3 regions of the Sporosarcina sp. Y1004 genome follow, and region 1 is predicted to be linked to each of the others. Evidence: riboswitches for the same ligand, from Rfam matches in the RefSeq annotation. Region 1 holds a riboswitch; each other region holds the start of a gene.

Region 1 (6,199 bases):
GGATTATAGGGCAATTTATATTTATCAACATAATCCCAAATATCGGTCCACGTCCAATGAATCAATGGGCAAACTTTAACTGATTGGAACGTTTCATCCTTATTCACAAATTCGGTTAAACTTCTAGACGGTGATTGTTCTCGTCGTAGCCCAGATAACCAAGCAGTCGCACTGCTTAGTGCCTCTTGAAGTGGAACAACTTTCCTCATATGGCAACAACGGTCTGGTTGTCTTTCCCATAGTTTTTCTCCATGTGCATCAGCCTGTTCTTCAACCGTTAAGGCTGGCTTTTTCATTTCTATATCGAGCTGTGGATAACGCGTTTTGATGTCATCGATGAGGGTATACGTTTCTTGAAAATGAAGCCCTGTATCCAAAAACACCACTTTTGCAGTTGGTTTTGTTTTCGAAATCAAATCAAGCATCACAATTCCTTCTACACCAAAGCTACATGCATATACAAGATCAGCATCATATTCGTCATAAGCCCATCTCAAAACATTTAAAGCACCCTTTGACTCGTCGTCAATGTTAAACGTTTCAGTAGGCTTAAACCATGTGTCATACGTTAGTTTCACCATAGAAACTTCTCCCCTCATAAAATTAATGATGTAACTTCTCTTTTTAAGACGAAGTTAACCATTCAATGGTTAAAGCCATCTATTGTTCATATGTTCGGAATTTTACATTCAGTTAGAATTCCCGTTCTACTTATGATTGAAATTAACAATATCTTTATTAATCCTATCTGTCAAGTCGGTTTAAAGGTATTCTATTCCTACAACACCAAGAAGTTACATGTCTATTGGTTTTTTCAGATATATTTATTTTCGTTTAAATAATTTACGATGACTTTAACGGATTCTTCAACGCTTAGCTTATTTGTATCAATAGTGATTTCTGGGTCAACAGGTACGTCATAAGGAGCATCGATTCCTGTGAAATTTTTCAACTCTCCCAATCTGGCTTTCTTGTAGAGTCCCTTTGTATCGCGTTCTTCACATGTTTCTAAACTAGCCTTCACGTAAACCTCGATAAATTCATTTGGTTCGACGAGGTCGCGCACTTGATCCCGATCTTCCTTGTATGGAGAAATGAACGCTGTTAACGTGAACAATCCTGCATCAATCATTAGTTTTGAGACTTCACCGATTCTACGAATATTTTCCGTTCGGTCATCTGGACTAAACCCTAAATTCTTATTTAAACCATGCCGGACATTATCTCCATCCAACCGATAGGTATGAATACCTTTTTTATGTAACGCTGTTTCTAACGCTACTGAAATCGTCGACTTTCCTGATCCTGAAAGTCCTGTAAACCATAGAATTGCACTTTTATGCCCCTTAGCTTCTTGGCGATTGTCTTTTGTTACCTCTGATTCGTGCCAAACGATATTTGTAGATTCTGTCATTATTCTCTCCCCCATTTTCTCTATTTAGTTTACAAAAAAAGACAACTTTTAAACCGATACAAATAATCGATTAAAAGATGCCTTTAGTTGTCTAATTAGCATGTATTCTATTACGTAGAAAATAAAAAACCACTTCTTAATAGTGCAAGAAGAGGTTAATTAATCGAACAAAAAATTTCTCTTCTTATCTTCTAAACTTTCGTTTAATGGAATTGGCACAGTACTAAACAGTCTGTTGCCGAGGTTTCATTGGGCCAGTCCCTCAACCTCTCTAGATAAGATATGAACTATTAAGTTGAGACCAATATTACATTATGAAAAAGACATTGTCAATGACTTATCAGATAATAAATTAAAGTCTATTGGTTTAATTGGTTTTAAATATCCTTCTTGTGTCGATAACAAAAAAGCTATCTATTTTTCATTTAAAGTTCTCAAAGAATACACGTATGACATCAGCCCCACCTATAAAGGTACCTAATGTACCTCCTAGGTTTGTGAGGACGACAACTAATAAGACTCGTGTTACCCTATTTGCCCAAAAACCTTTAATCGAAAATACATCTTCAGATAATCTTTCGAAATCGCCAACGCTTGGTCTACGGAAAAATGCCTGAACAATTCCGGATACCCACCCCGCTGCAATCAAAGGATGTAGGGTTGTTATTGGAGCCGAAACAAAGGCAGCCAAAATGGCTAGTGGATGTCCCAGTGCCGCAGCCGCACCAATTGCCGAAAGACTACCCGTCCACAATATCCAACTTAGCGCTTGGTCAAAACCCGCGGAAGGATTTGAAATAAAAGTATATGCAATTATAGAAAGAAGGAGCACTGGAATTGCCCACCCAATAATTTTAGGTAGTTTTGATTTGACGGGCGTTTGCGATAATGCTTGTAAATCATGCTCATTATGAATTTCCTTGGTAATCCCTGGAATATGTGCCGCCCCTAAAACAGCCACTACTTTTTTCCCCGGTGCATCTTTAATTTTCTGTGCTAAATACTGATCACGTTCATCAATTAAAGGCTCCTTTAGTTTCGGAAAAGTTTCTGTGAAATCGTTTAATACCGCATTTAAAGTGTCCTTTGATTTCATTTTTTCTAGGTCTTCTTCTGAAATGCTTTCTTTGCTGAATATACTATATACGACCGACGTGAGAAGTTGGCTTTTCCCCATAAAACCGATATTACCCCAAATTCTGGAGAACGTTATTTGAATATTACGATCGGCGAGCACAAGTTCTGCACCAACTTCATTTGCCGATTCAATCCCCTGAATCATTTCCTGCCCAGGCTTTATATTAAATTGTTTTGCTAAACGGTTTTGAAAGGAGGAAATTGCCAGATTCATTAAAAGTAAAGATGCTTTCTTTTCTTTTATTACCTTAAAAATATCTGTCTCCTTCCACTTGCTTCCTTCCATGATAGATTGATAACGTTGTTCATCCAATTCAATACAAACCGAATCAGGTCTCTCTCTGTCGATTACTTCTTTTACCTGATCTGCACTTTGCTTTGAAACGTGGGCTGTTCCAATAAGAATTAATTCTTTTCCATCTAAATTTATTCTCGTAATATTGTCTTCTTGCATGAACAAACATCCTTTGTAGAACTAATTTCTTATTAGTAACCTCAATCTAGTGATCACCAAAAGACGGTCTAATATTAATAATGAATCAGTTTGAAACAAAATTCAATTATATTTCATTATTAATTAAATATGAGTCATTCCACCAAGGAAAAATCGTTAGATAGAATATGTGAAATCCTTTGGCTAGACTTGCTTTAAAAACTTTTGCGTTCCTTGATCTTTAGGATATAGAAAGCTTACTTGGGTTGTTCCTTCATTCACGATATTCTACGTCACAGTTAACACTTCTCCGATCAATTCCGGAACCAAGACAGAAACTTGTTCTTCAATTTGATTTGACGTTATTATTAATTTTTATCTCTTTCTCGTACAACTTCTTTAACCACTCCTCTTGACGTTCCATCTTTATCATTCGTAAATCTGAATAGAAAAAAACCTCTTTTCAAAATAGAAAAGAGGGTTAAGCAATCATCAACTGTTACTCTAATATCTCAAGATTTCACTCTTACTGGATTTAGCACCTTTCAGTCAGACTGAGGTTGCTGATGCGCCATCAGCCAGTTCCTGAGCTTCTCTAGATGCAAAATATGAAGTTGTTAGTAATTTCAATTTATCTGTTCAATACTCCAGAGAGCGTTTTTCACAATTCAATTACTAGCGATTATTATGACCGTTACCACACTACCCTTTGGCGTTTTCTATAAACTTTATTTTCTTTATAATTCTTTTCTCCTTCTTTTCCCATACCTAAATAATGTTCACGTACTTCTTCGTTTGATAATAGGTAGTTTGCATCGCCTTGCATTACAACCCGCCCACTTTCCATAATATAGCCATAGTCAGAAATTGACAGTGCAACATTGGCATTCTGCTCAACAACTAATATAGATGTGCCCTCTTCTTGATTGATTTGTTTAATATTTTGAAAAATCTCTTTAACGAGCAGCGGTGCAATCCCTAATGAAGGTTCATCCAGTAATAATAGCTTTGGTTTTGCCATAATGCCTCTGCCAATTGCAAGCATTTGCTGCTCCCCACCAGACAGGAATCCCGCTTTTTGGTTTTGAAGAGCTTTAAGTTTTGCAAAATAAGTGTAAATCTTTTCTATATCAGACTTGATATTAGAACGATCCTTCCGTGTATAAGCTCCAGCCATTAAATTTTCTTCAACAGTTAGATCTTTAAATACACGTCTTCCCTCCATGCATAGGAATATTCCCTTTCTAACAATTACGTCAGGTGTGATATCGTTTATTTTTTCACCTTCAAATTCGATAGTTCCATCAGTTATTTGTCCTCCATCACCGGAAAGCAAACCTGAAATCGCTTTTAAAGTTGTCGACTTACCTGCTCCGTTGCTGCCCAGTAAGGCAATTATATTACCTTCAGGAACATGAAGTGACATCCCTTTCAATGCAAGAATATTTTTCGAGTAAACTGCTTCAATATTTTTGACATGGAGCATTTATTTCCTCCTTCCACCAAAGAAAACAAAAAGGTAAGCATATGAATATCAATTACTATTCCCATTCTTGTTTCTGGATGCACTGGTTTAGTATGGGTTGTCCATTTTAAATTAATCGTTGTAGCTAAAGTAATCAGTCAACGGTTCCCATTGTCCGTCTTTTACGATACCTAGACGTGTCTGCTCAGTACCCATATGACTTTCTGCGCTAAAACTGACCGGAGCACCCAATCCACCGAGGTCTAAATCCTTAATAGATTCAATACCTGTACGGATCTCCTCCCCTGTAAGATCACCATCTGGATGTACTTTTGCAGCCTCTTCAATCCCAGCTACTAATATTTTCGCAGTCGTCCATCCTTGAATGAACTTCTGATTAATATCCTCAAGCGTCTTGCCTTCAGCTTCCAAATACTCTTTCACATCAGCCATACCTGGTAGGTCTTCATAAGGCAGTGCATGTGATAGGATTCCGATATATCCTTCAGCAATTTCTTCACCTACAATAGCTATAACGCCTTCACCAGAAGCCCAGTTTAAACCGATGAATTGTGTTTCAATATCAAGTGTTTTAGCATCTCTTAAGATTGTTGCTGTTGCTCCCCATGTTTCCTGAATAATTGCATAGTCAGGATTTTTCTTTTTCATATTTAATAATTGGGATTGAGCCTCTGTTGCTTGAACGTCAACTATTTGCTCATCAACAATTTCAATACCAATTTCGGCAGCATAGGCTTTAATATCTTCAATTGGTGACCGTCCGAACGCTGTGTCATTATATAATAACGCTACTGTCGGATCAGATCCTTTATGATTCTCTTGTATCCATTTCAATACAGAACGGCCTTGATCCGAGTACGATGCAGCTACCAGGAAATTATATGGACTTTCGCCAAGATCTTTCAAGCTCTCGGAGTATGAAGCAGAGAAGAACGGGAGTTTATCATTTGCTACTTGCTGACGCAACGCTTCCGTATCACCAGTCCCCCAACCGAGTATGGCTGAAACTTTTTCTTTATCTCGGAGTGCCTGATAGATTTTTTGCGCTTCCGGAATAGCATAAGCATAATCTTTTCCGTTCAGTTCAATATTCAACCCTTCAACTCCGCCTTTATTCTTTAGATGTTTGAAATATGCTTGTTCTCCCTCGGCGTAAGGTGTCCCAACATCACCAGTTGCTCCTGTAATATCGTATAGTCCACCAATTACAACCGTTCGTTCTCCATCTGCGGCTTTTTCGCTCGCGTCTCCCTCTTCTTCAGCACATGCACCAAGAATTAATACCAACATGATACCGATTAAAGAAACGATAAATTTACTTTTTCTGTTTTTCAAAAATACTCCCCCTTTTTTATCATATGGAAAGAAACCCGCATACATTGTTTGATGATAGGTTTCGGAATCCCGTTCGTTTTAATAAGAAAATGGCCACAATTTGAAGTACTTCTTAATATTGAGCCAGATATGAGCCAATCCTCCCGGTTCAAATATTAAAAACAAAATAATAACTGCTCCAAAAGTAAAGTCTTTAAAAGCGGAAAATAGTTGGTACAAATCAGGCATCAAACCTGCCATAACATCGATGATTACCCCAAGACTTACAGGCAGGAGTGTAATAAATACAGCTCCTAGAATCGAGCCAAATACACTGCCTAGACCACCGATTAAAATCATTGCCAAATATTCGATTGAAACGTGAAAATTATAAAGTTCCGGGCTAACAATCATT
Region 2 (6,199 bases), on a different contig from region 1:
AATGCAACAGATGAAGAGTATTAACGTTCGCTATTTATCATTTGCGGGAATAGGATATGTAATTGCCCAACTCATATTAACATTCGTCTACAGTGAATCTGCAAAAATGATAATTTTCATAGTATTACTCTCACTATTATCACTACTCACGGCTTATTTTACAGTCTACATTCACCGATACTATTATATTAGTAAAAATATGGATCTCGTAAAACAGGTATACCCCTCTTTTGGTTTACCACTGAATGAAAGACAAGACGAATCTAAAAATAGTAAGAGAAAGAAGTGAAGATATGATTCCAGAGTTTACGGAAAATGATATTTTCAGGACTGTAACGCTTTTAGTTGTTCAATGGGATATGTAATCGTCCAACTTGCCTTATCACTCCTTTATAGTGAATCAGCAAAAAAACTTTTTTTATAAGATAAGAAAGGATAAGTTATTTCTTCCCAGGTCGGTGTCACCCGGCATAACGACGGAGAAACAGAATCAATTGGTGATGCTATAAAAAGTTGTAAAAAACATTAACGATAGTATTTTTTCTTGGTTTAAAGGATAGGAGAGAACCTAAAATCGAAAAGAAAAAAATTGATAAGATTGCGTTATCTTATTTGAAATTCCAAACACCTAAGGAAAACAGATCGAATATTATTGGGTTTTTCTTAATCTGCTTATATATGACTGGAATGCTTCCAATTCTGGGTGCGCCATTTTCGTTTACTTATTTTATGGCGGCAATTGTGCCGGTAGTTATCCTACAAATTTGGGCATTGCTTTATTTATTCGCCCCATACAAATTTGAGAAGTCCTATTATCTCTTTTTTGGTGTATATGGGGTTGTTAATACATATGTCTATTTTTTAGCATCGCAAAAATTGTTGTATTACAATGTTGGAGCGGTGGGGAAAGTACCTTTTATTATTGGGCTGTTTCTGTTTATCGGATTACTGTTGACGATTAATTGGCTAAATATAAAAGCCCTTTACTCGGGAACCTACCATAAAATGCAACAGATGAAGAGTATCAATATCCGTTGGCTGTCAATTGGTGGGATTGGATATGTGATAGGTCAACTTGTGCTATCACTCCTCTATAGTGATTCTGCAAAAATGCTTTTCTTAGTATTATTACTTTCCTTTGTCTCGATTATCACTGCCTATTTCTCCGTTTATATCCATAGATATTTTTATATTGTTAAAAATATAGATAGTGTAAAGCAGGTTTATCCAGAGTTTGGTTTACCACTGAATGAAAGACAAGACGAATCTAAAAAAAGTAAAAGATAGAAGTGAAGATATGATTCCAGAGTTTACATAAAACGGTACTTCCGTTATGTTGCAAACGTTGAATACAAAGTCAATCCTTGTTGGGGTGCAACATTGTAGTATATTCATTTATTTGCAGGTTCGCGGTTGACCGCCCATATATAGAGTAAGACAGCCCGAATCCCACGGTTGACCGCGTGTATATCGGGAGAAACCGCCCGAAGCTTGCTGTGGACCGCCCATAAAACCAAGCCAGTAGCTAAGTTGTTAGAAATCTGGAAATATAAATCCATACCTGCAATATAAATCTTTGTTTCTATAGTAAATTCACAGATTATCGACAGTGATTTTAAATTTATAACGCAACATACGAATTGGAAAAGTAAGAAAAGTGTTACAGATTTTGTATGCGGAGAAGTAATGGAGGTCTCGAATAAATGAAGAAAATAATGCTAAATATAAGAGAAGTATTGAAACAGTCCGCTTCGGAAATAAAGGCGAACTGGAAGTTAAGTCAGCAGGTACAAGGTAAAAGGAAAAAGATGACCATGTATGTATTGGTTTATATGAATATCGTTTTTTTGCTTCTCTACGCAAGCCTTTGTTCTGGTTCTATTCTTTATATTCTGTTTGGAATCATAGGCGGCGCAATCCTAGGAATTACGGAAAGTCCATATTGGTTCTTATTATTCCTACTGCCAATAGCCGCGCTGCCCTTTTTGTATTTCGTACATACCTTGTGGAAATCTCACTATCCCGACTTTAAAAAGGATTATTTAACAAAACATTCGATTCAAGTGCCTACAGAGGAATGAATTTTTCGAAGGTGGCCTTTTTGGTAGCCTACGGATTATATTCCTACACACGCCCATCTCTAAGTGGTTGACCGTCAATAAAACGGGGGGGAGACTGCCCGTATATCGATAGAGACCGCCCAAATCCGCCGGTAGACCGCTCAAATCTGGTTTGCGACCGCCCGAAGCCGCCGGTAGACTGCTCGAATCTGTTTAGCGACCGCCCGAACCCGGCGGAGGACCGCCCAAATATTGTTTTCAACCACCGATATCTACACCCCACAAAACCGACTCACTAACAGTCACTAAGTCACACAAAACGCTATCCAGAAAAACCGTTAAGAAGTAACAAAGAAACCCAACCAAATTTAAATCGGTTAATAATTAATAATCCTTAAGTACCAATAGCACCAATTCCACTCACTTACTCACCTATTTAAAAGTATTAACAATGCTGCTTACCTCTAGTTCTTTTATCACATGATATTAAACATTCAAACATCGTATATCTTACTCAATATAGTAAAAAATCACAAAATTATATTTTCAGACATTGACTTATCTAAATGGATAGACTAGTATGAATATCAATTACATAGCTAAAACTCTTATAAAGAGAGGCGGAGGGATTGACCCTGTGAAGCCTCGGCAACCATTGAACAGTGTTCAAACGGTGCCAATTTCAACAGATTTATTATGAATCTGACAGATGAGAGGTTTTGCACGCGATATTTGTCATGCGGCGACCTCTTCTTATAGGAAGGGGTCGTTTTTATATGACAGGGGCGTTTATTATAACGAAAAGGGGGATTATGATGACTGAGAAAAAAGTTGAATTGGCAACATTTGCGGGTGGGTGTTTTTGGTGTATGGTGCAGCCGTTTGATACGCAACCCGGTATTGAAAAAGTAGTTTCCGGTTATATTGGAGGCGTCACTGAAAATCCGACGTACGAGGAAGTGCGTGCGGGGGTTACGGGACATACGGAAGCGGTGCAAATCACATACGATCCGACAGTCTTTTCATACGAAAAATTAGTAGACCTCTATTGGCAGCAAATTGACCCGACGGATGCAGATGGTCAGTTTGGCAGTCGGGGAACTTCTTACCGCACGGAGATCATCTATCATAATGAGGAACAGAGACAAGTTGCGGAACGCTCAAAAGAAGCATTAATCCAAAGTGGACGCTTTGAAAAACCAATTGTCACAGAAATCGTTGAAGCAACTATCTTTTATCCAGCTGAGGACTATCATCAAGACTATTATCAAAAGAACCCAGAAAAATATAAAGTCTTCAAAGAAGAGTCGGGAAGAGCGCCCTTCATTCGCGAGAATTGGAATGAAAAATTGGTAGAGGCGTCACTTAAAAAGTAAATAGTTTTAAAGTATAGTTGACACATCGGAATAGATGGATTATTATGAATATCAATTACATAAACAAAACTCTTATAAAGAGAGGCAGAGGGACTGGCCCTTTGACGCCTCAGCAACCATTGAATTCATTCAAACGGTGCCAATTCCAGCAGATGTCGTTCGTCATCTGACAGATGAGAGGTTTTGCCTACAAACTACGTGTTTCGGCGACCTCTTAGTTCACAAGAGGCCGCTTTTTTATCTTTTTTCAGCAGAAGACTCTCACCTCTATAGGTGGGAGATGAATGTGGTTTTGTTATCCTGTTCAATGGGTGTCCAACCGCCCGCTGAACAAAGATAAAGCCTCCGGCGGATGTCACAGATTTTGAAAGGAGTTAATCGAGCAAGCTCGATTCAAAATCTGGACGCAATTACGCCGAGGCGTAATTGATTGCCAATCATCAGATTAGACGTTGTGACTTTCACTCAGTAAAAAAAAGGAGGATGCGCAATGGTTTTGAAAGTGAATGAGGATGTAGTTAAAATCGATGCGATTACGCAGGCGCTGAAAGGTTTGGATTTTGGAGAGGTACACATTACCATCCATGAAGGACAAATCGTTCAAATCGATCGAACTGAGAAAAAACGGTTCCCAGTACTGAAAACTGAAAATAAGAAGTGAAGCTGACCGGACAACCGGAGGCCTCTTGACTTTCACGATATTGTTCAAAGACAATATTGCGAATTGCTGGAGGCCTTTTTTGTATATAAATTAGAAATTTAGGGGGAATAGAAGATGAAAAAAGTGTTTAGAAATTTATTGCTTATTGCAATTAGTGTACTGGTATTGGCGGGGTGCGGGTCTGCATCTGCAGATGATGAAAAGAAGATTAAGATCGGCGCAACAGCGGGTCCTTATAGTGATCAATTGAAGGAAGGGATTATTCCTATACTTGAAAAAGACGGCTTCGAGGTTGAGATTGTCGAGTTCAATGATTATATCCAGCCGAACAATGCGCTAAATGAAGGAAATATCGACGCGAACTTATTCCAAAATAGAAACTATTTAGTGAATTTCAATGAATCCCATGACATGGACCTCGTTCCTGCATATGGCGTTCCGACTGCTCCAATTGCACTTTATTCGGACCAACATACAGCTCTTGAGGATGTAAAAGAAGGCATGACGGTGACGTTGCCAAACGACCCAACAAACCTGGCAAGATCTTTGAACATGATGGAAGACTACGGCTGGATCACAATCTCTGAGGATGTTAATCCGATAACAGCTTCCGAAAAAGACGTGGAAAACAATAAATACAACTTGAAAATCCAACCACTGGATGCGGCGCAAACACCTAGGTCACTCGGTGATGCTGACTTCGCATTCGTCAATGGGAACTTCGCTCTGGCATCAGGTTTGAAATTAACAGAAGCGGTCGATGTGGAGAAAACATCTGAAGATTACTTGATTTACTTGACGATACGAAAAGAAGACGAAGATAAGCCGTTTGCCAAAGCATTGAAGGCAGCGTATCATTCCGACGAATTCTATGAATACACGAAAGAAAATGCAGCGGGTTATGTGCTACCACCTTATCAAGCAGAAAAGGAGTGACTTAAATGATTGAAATCGTCAATGTGACAAAACAATATAAAGACGTGAAAGCCGTTGAAGATGTCACCCTGACCATTCAGCAAGGTGAAATCTTCGGAATTATCGGCTACAGTGGCGCCGGAAAAAGTACATTGTTGCGCTGCTTGAACATGTTGGAAGCACCGACGGCGGGGCAAATCTTCATCGACGGAAAAGAAATGACTTCATTGACGAAGAGAGAGATTAAGAAAGAACGTGTGAAGATTGGCATGATCTTTCAACATTTCCATTTGATCAGCTCGAAAACGGTCGCAGATAATGTCGCATTTTCATTGAAAGCTGCGGGCAAAAGCAAGAGTGAAATCAAGAAACGCGTCGCTGAATTACTTGACATGGTCGGCTTGTCGGATCGTGCGGGACATTATCCAGCTCAATTATCGGGTGGACAAAAACAACGTGTCGGCATTGCACGTGCACTGGCAAATGAACCGAAAGTGTTGCTATGTGATGAAGCAACCTCGGCGCTTGACCCGACAACGACAGCGTCCATCTTAGAATTGCTTCAGGAAATCAATCAGACATTAGGCATTACAATTGTCTTGATCACGCACGAAATGGCAGTCGTACAACAGATTTGTCACCGCATCGCAGTAATGGAAAACGGGAAAGTCGTTGAAGCAGGTGACGTCTATGACTTGTTCGCGAATCCAGCAACGGCTTTAACAAAGCAATTTGTGCAAACGGTCCATTCTTTAACATTGCCAGATCGCTTGCTAACGGGCCGAAAAGGGTCAATCGTCCAAATCGTGTTCCGCGGGGAATCTGCTGAAGAAGGCGTCATTGCAGAAACGTTGAAGAAATACAACGTCGCCATCAATATTCTTCACGGTCAGATAACGTACATACAGGACCGTCCGCTTGGAACGCTCATCATTGAAATTGATGGAGAAAAAACAGAATTACAGAATGCAATCGACTATATTACAACACGGACAAACCAATTGGAGGTGCTCGCAAATGCCGCCTGATATTATTACTGATTTCGGAAATGCTTTTCTTGAAACGTCTTGGATGATGGGGATTGCCGTCGCATTTGCAATCGTCATCGGTGTTCCTTTAGGCGTTGGTCTATTTGTAACAAGTGAAGGGATGTTCTGGCAAAACCGAGTCCTACAGAGTGTCGCAGG
Region 3 (6,199 bases), on a different contig from region 1:
GGAATCCCAGTAATGATGAAAAATTAAGAGAGTAAGAGAAATGGACGCTGAAAAAACTGCTGTATACCAATCACCAGTTGGAAGGATATTTGAAAAATTTAGACGGCAGCGGGACGTATCGTTGGTTTTCGGTGAACCGGTTGAATTTAAAAACAAAAAAGTTCTTCCTGTAGCAAAAATCAATTATATCGTTGGCGGAGGAGGGGGTTATTCAGAAGAAACTGGAAACTCTTCGGTAGGCCAAGGAGAAGGAGGTGGGGGGGCGTATTGCCATCCGACCTCTAGGTGTCTATGAAATAGATTCGGAAAAAGTTAAGTTTAGACCTATCATTGACCCTAAATTCACTTTAATACTCTTTTCTGTTTTCACATTGGGTCTAATTCGGTTATTGAAAAATGCTCGTTAAATATGTATTTGTTTAAGGGAGAATCATTATATGCTGTATCGCAGAAAAACGTACAAGATAGAACCGCCGATGTACGAAACGTTTACACAGTTTTTCCACACCTATTTGCTTCCGAATCAGCTGACGCATGGGGCGCAGCTGGTTGGACGGTGGGTTGATGAAGAACTGACGGAGATTATGGCATTATGGTCATACGATAGCAGAGCACATTATGAAACGGTGGATGCCGCCATCCGAGCTTCTGAAATGCATACACAAGCGCAAAGACATCGAAAAACATTCGGTTCGTTATATACCTCATCAAATGAAGAGTTTTTCACTTCGACAGGGGATTATGGGCAATCTAAACAGATTGTTGCTGTTAGTGGTTACATTGTAAATGAGGAAGGACAGGTATTGCTTGTACGGAACAATCACCGAAATGATACATATGAAATGCCGGGTGGACGAGTTGAGCCAGGTGAAACGTTAAAAGAAGCGGTTAAACGGGAAGTGCTAGAAGAAACAGGCATCTACGCTGAAATCGGTGACATGGTCGGCGTTTATCAAAATATCACGGCGGGTATCATCTCTATAGTTTTCCGTGGGAGAGTCATTACTGGTGTGCCGGCTGCACAGCCTCCTGAAACGATTGACGTACAATTTGTTGACTTTGATAAAGAACAAGTAGAAGACTGGATAAAACGCCCGCAATTCGTTTCTAGAGTGAAGGATGCCTTGAATAAAGAGACGATTGCCTATGAGGGTTATGAAGTGAGGCCATATCGATTGGTCGAGCGTTCATGAATAATCACTCTTGGGTTGGAAGTGAAAAGGACTTTATCGATGAACGGGATGTTCGGTGGGTTAATCGGATGGCAGTTGGTCGTTTTGGAGGCAATTCTTCAGCGGGACAAACCAAGAACGAGGATGGCTTTGTTATTTGGCAAAATGAGGATTGGGAATTCGCGGCTATTTTGGATGCACATAAAAGTGCCGAAAGTGCGAAACTTGTCATTGATACACTTGAACAGTTTAAAAGTGATTTTGTAGAGATTATAAACATAAAGGGTTTTCTTGATTTTAAATATTTGGAAGTAAAGCTCCTTGAGATTTTTCAATCCAAGAAGTTTTTGGACAAATGCAGGTGTGTCACAGGAGAAACGGCTTGTCTTATCGTAGTGAGGAAAGCTAATTATGTATGGTGGTTTTCCGTTGGAGATTGCCTAGTATACGTATTACATCCGGATCTGATTGCGCTGAACCAATTTCAACTCAACCAAAGGCAATTCTTCGAGTGGATTGGTCAGGTGAATACGTTTGAGCAAGCAGTACCATGCTACACTTCAGGAACAAGAGAATTGAGAAAAGGTAACAACCTTATTTTTTTGACGACTGACGGTTTGGTGGAATGCCCAGGTGAACCTTTTTCGAATCCATCAAATCTTGTTGCTGAGCTGAATGAAAAAAACTCGATGAAGGTATTTCACAGTTGTTAACGGAAATTGAGAGACAAAATGTACGAGACAGTACAACAATTGTTGCATGGAATGTGGAAGTAGAAAAGGAAGGCAGCATCCCGAGCGATTATAGGGGATAAAGGAAGATTTAAAGCAAGCGCAGAACGCAGACTGAGTATAAATAAACTCCCGCGTCAGCATGACGCTGGCGCGAGGGTTCATCGTTTTACTTACTCATTTTCTTTTTCTTGCATTTGGATTCATACGTTCTCGCTTTGGTTTCAGGGAACTCAGTTCAGCAAACTCGCGAGCAATTTCTTCACTCATGTCACCAGGTTTAATTTTTTGGTTTTTCGGTGTCTGCGGTAACGAACGCGCATTGTTCCCGCCAGTTTTGTTGTCATCTCTCCCCATTGTAACAGCTCCTTTCATTTCAATAAGTACTTTGTTAAGGTGGCTTTATAAGAGGGATTTATCCGATGAAAATTTTTGCAATAGAAAAAGACCTTTTACAATAGTAAGTTAAGTAGTATAATGGAAGTTAATTAAATATTCTTATCAAGAGAAGTAGAGGGAATTGGCCCTGTGAAGCTTCAGCAACCTCTGACCTAGTCAGGAAGGTGCTACCTCCAACAAGATCAATTCTTGAGAGATAAGAGCTTAGAGCCTAAAAAGAACCCTCTTTTCTTATCATACAGAAAAAAGGGTTTTTTATATTTTAAAAAGGTAGGAAGTTATAAGGTTTTCAAGATGAATTGCATCGAGTTGCAGGAGCCTACCGCTATTTAAAAAATCATACATATAAAATCGAAAAGGGGATACGACAAATGCCAATCAATATACCGAAACAATTACCGGCAGTAGAACTATTGAAGAAGGAAAAAATATTCGTGATGGATGAAGATCGTGCAACATCTCAAGATATACGTCCTATGACTATTGCAATTCTAAATTTAATGCCTGAGAAAGAAAGAACTGAGTTACAGCTACTACGATTGCTGGGAAATACACCGTTGCAAGTAAATGTTACATTTTTGAATACAGCAACACATGATTCGAAAAATGTTAGTAAAACACATCTAGATGCATACTATGCGACATTTGAACAAGTGAAACATCGCCGTTTCGATGGCTTGATCATTACCGGTGCACCTATTGAGCATTTGGAATTTGAAGATGTTAACTACTGGAAAGAATTAATGGCAATTATGGAATGGTCAAAATTAAATGTAACATCAGTTTTACATATTTGTTGGGGTGCTCAAGCAGCTCTTTATCATCATTATGGAATTGGAAAATTTGAATTGCCGAAAAAATGCTCAGGCGTTTTTACACATCGTTTATCCGATCCTACCATCAATCTTTCACGAGGCTTTAATGATGAATTCAGAGCGCCGCATTCACGTTATACGTCTGTCTCAATAGAAGAAATTGAAAATGATCCTCGTTTACTTCTACTCGCCAAGTCTGAAGATGCAGGAGCTTTCATAGTCCTTTCCAAAGACAACAAACATATTATGGTTACAGGTCATTTGGAATATGACGCGGATACACTTGCGGAGGAATATGCACGTGACCTTAAAAGAGGGGTAGACATTGAGATACCACAAAACTATTTTCCGAATGATGATCCCACTAAAGAACCTTTGAACACATGGCGCTCACATACTCATTTGCTTTTCTCAAATTGGCTTAATTATTATGTCTATCAAGAAACGCCTTATGTGTGGGAATAACTGTTTAATGACCTTTTTATCGTATAGTGCATAAGATAATACGACAAAGGGGGAAAAAGTGTGGGGTTGTTTATCAATGAAAAAGGGCATCCGAATGTCTTTAAAAATAATGAGGACATTAAAAATCAAAATCAAGAACACTTCAAAATAGACCCTTTAGCGGAATGGATGAAAGAACAGAAGGAAGCGACCGAAACAACCAACCGCCGGTTTAATATGATGGAGAACTTACTGAAACGACAAAGTAAAGCACAATCAAATCGAATGATATCAATCCATGAACAACTATCGGGATTAAAAGAAAATGATATCCGTCGTGAAAGTTTTGAGAAGGAAGCACAAAATTCGTTTTCGAAATTAGAAGATAAGAATCAAGTGCTTCTTGAGAGGTTTTGGAACCTGAGAAATTCGAATCAGGATTGTAATGTGCAAGTAAAGGGTATAAGTCAATCAAATCAAGAAATTATAAAGCGCATTGAAATAATTACATCTGCAAACGAGGAAGTACTCTTTAAAATAAATGAGCAGATGAATCAGCAACAGCGATTATCTGACCAATTTTCGCAGCATAAGAACGTTCAAAAGGATGTAATCATAAGGTTGGACAACCAAGAGGGATTGTTGGAGAAGGTAGTAAGACAACTGGATAATCTCCGCTCTGCCCTTTACGAGCGAACATCCTTTTTAACAAGAAAAATAGAAGGCAGCTATAATACGACAACTTCGCGCGTTCCTAAAGTACTGAGCGGACAGGAACAAAATTCGACACGTTTCATGTTGAATCACAAGCAGGAAGAAAAAGAGGAAAATACTGAATGAACAGGTCACGCTCACTTGATTTGAATCCAAACATGGTAATTGATACAGAGAGAGCTTTCCAACAGTCATTTCACATGGCTATTGGATGTGCTCTCTTTTTAATAATTAAACTTCAAGATACTAACATGTATAGGCGATAGGTAATAATGGAACACTTCCTCTATAGTGGAGGTGTGGTTTTGGATAAATTTTTAGAAGTGGATTTTTGGGAAATGATCATTAGGACAACGTCTGCATTTCTAGTCCTTCTTATACTTGCCCGGTTTTTAGGGAAAAAGCAAATTTCTCAGCTAACTTTTCAATTATGTTACCGGTATTACAATTGGGTCAATTGCAGCAGATATAGCAGGAGAATCTAGAACGCCATTTTTAAATGGGGTGATTTCAATGATCTGGTGGGCATCTTTGACAATGCTAATGAGTTATATTGCATTTAAATCTAAGAAAGCACGAATAATACTAGATGATCAGCCGACTATTGTCATATATGAAGGAAAACTCGTTGAAGAGTCAATGAAGAAATTACGTCTGCATTTAAATGATTTAACGATGATGTTGCGTGAACAAAGTATTTTTTCATATACAGACGTCCATTATGCGCTTCTTGAAACAAATGGACAGTTAAGTGTCTTAAAGAAAGTGGAATTACAAGGGGCTACAAAAAAAGACGTAAATGCTAGCGCTCCTGCTCCCAAATATATTCCGACTGAACTAATTGCAGAAGGGAAAATTGCCAAAAGGAATTTAAGAGAGCTGAATCTGACGGAAGAGTGGTTGTACGAACAATTAAAAAAGCAGGGTGTTGGTAAAGTTGAACACGTATTCTTTGCTGAAGTACAAACGGCAGTCTCCAAATTGAAATGAAGAAAAATGCGGAAAGTTGAAAAAAACGTCGAAAAAAGGGAGGTATCCCTTTTTTACGACGTTTTTATACTGGTTCTATTTAATGGACAGCGAGCGAAAGGGCAGAAGCCCCTGATTCTATTGCCGCTTTACTCACAGCTTCTGTGACCGCTTTTACAACGCGTTCATCAAAAGGATCAGGAACAATATAGTCTTCATGCAAATCGGAATCGTCAATGACAGAAGCAATGGCAAAAGTAGCTGCAAGCTTCATGCTTTCGTTGATTTCGGTTGCACGCACATCTAGAGCGCCTCGGAAAATACCTGGAAATGCAAGCACATTATTCACTTGATTTGCAAAATCGGATCTACCTGTTGCCATAATACGTACCCCTAATTCCTTCGCTAAAGCAGGTGCAATTTCAGGGTCGGGATTAGCTAAAGCAAAGATAATTGGATCTGTATTCATGCAGTCGATATCATCTTTTGATAAAATATTAGCAGCAGAAACGCCAATAAAGACATCAGCACCTGTCATAGCGGTTTGTAAAGACCCCTGTAGACCGTCTGGGTTTGTAATTTGTGCAATTTCGTCTTTAGTCGGATTCATGCCTTCAGGACGGCCGGTGTAAATAATGCCTTTTGAATCACAGATGACAATTTGTTCAAAACCAATGTTCAGCAGGTGTTTTACAATTGCAATCCCGGCGGCACCAGCTCCATTTACAGCTATTCTAAGGGTTGCCATATTTTTTTTGACGACTTTCATAGCATTAATTAATCCAGCGGCAACGACGATAGCAGTACCATGCTGATCATCGTGGAATACTGGGATATTGCATTCCTCGCGTAATCTCTTTTCAATTTCAAAACAGCGCGGGGCTGAAATGTCCTCCAAATTAATTCCGCCAAATGTCGGGCTTATAGCTTTGATTGTTTGGACGATGGTGTCCAC

Evidence for each region. Region 1 has a riboswitch for S-adenosylmethionine ahead of AC25Y6_RS15595 (TraB/GumN family protein). Riboswitches for the same ligand answer to the same signal wherever they lie in the genome.
Region 2: linked by a shared signal. The riboswitch ahead of msrA (peptide-methionine (S)-S-oxide reductase MsrA) and the one ahead of AC25Y6_RS15595 (TraB/GumN family protein) in region 1 are both predicted to bind S-adenosylmethionine.
Region 3: linked by a shared signal. The riboswitch ahead of metA (homoserine O-acetyltransferase MetA) and the one ahead of AC25Y6_RS15595 (TraB/GumN family protein) in region 1 are both predicted to bind S-adenosylmethionine.

What each region holds. Positions count from the first base shown of each region.
Region 1 is NZ_JBYHFQ010000026.1:42,311-48,509, forward strand. Features, by position in the region: gene AC25Y6_RS15585 (phosphoadenylyl-sulfate reductase) at 1-581, opposite strand, end outside; gene cysC (adenylyl-sulfate kinase) at 815-1,414, opposite strand; SAM riboswitch class I at 1,596-1,696, opposite strand; gene AC25Y6_RS15595 (TraB/GumN family protein) at 1,836-3,005, opposite strand; SAM riboswitch class I at 3,487-3,590, opposite strand; gene AC25Y6_RS15600 (ABC transporter ATP-binding protein) at 3,679-4,470, opposite strand; gene AC25Y6_RS15605 (ABC transporter substrate-binding protein) at 4,582-5,760, opposite strand; gene AC25Y6_RS15610 (branched-chain amino acid ABC transporter permease) at 5,884-6,199, opposite strand, start outside.
Region 2 is NZ_JBYHFQ010000015.1:65,465-71,663, reverse strand. Features, by position in the region: gene AC25Y6_RS11735 (hypothetical protein) at 1-289, shown strand, start outside; gene AC25Y6_RS11730 (hypothetical protein) at 613-1,287, shown strand; gene AC25Y6_RS11725 (hypothetical protein) at 1,704-2,081, shown strand; SAM riboswitch class I at 2,666-2,776, shown strand; gene msrA (peptide-methionine (S)-S-oxide reductase MsrA) at 2,876-3,436, shown strand; SAM riboswitch class I at 3,506-3,616, shown strand; gene AC25Y6_RS11715 (YezD family protein) at 3,927-4,097, shown strand; gene AC25Y6_RS11710 (MetQ/NlpA family ABC transporter substrate-binding protein) at 4,212-5,033, shown strand; gene AC25Y6_RS11705 (methionine ABC transporter ATP-binding protein) at 5,039-6,040, shown strand; gene AC25Y6_RS11700 (methionine ABC transporter permease) at 6,030-6,199, shown strand, end outside.
Region 3 is NZ_JBYHFQ010000005.1:85,655-91,853, reverse strand. Features, by position in the region: gene AC25Y6_RS05390 (hypothetical protein) at 41-295, shown strand; gene AC25Y6_RS05385 (NUDIX domain-containing protein) at 438-1,193, shown strand; gene AC25Y6_RS05380 (PP2C family serine/threonine-protein phosphatase) at 1,190-1,885, shown strand; gene AC25Y6_RS05375 (hypothetical protein) at 2,081-2,260, opposite strand; SAM riboswitch class I at 2,399-2,505, shown strand; gene metA (homoserine O-acetyltransferase MetA) at 2,674-3,582, shown strand; gene AC25Y6_RS05365 (hypothetical protein) at 3,643-4,401, shown strand; partial or broken gene AC25Y6_RS05360 (DUF421 domain-containing protein) at 4,614-5,265, shown strand; gene AC25Y6_RS05355 (NAD(P)-dependent malic enzyme) at 5,345-6,199, opposite strand, start outside.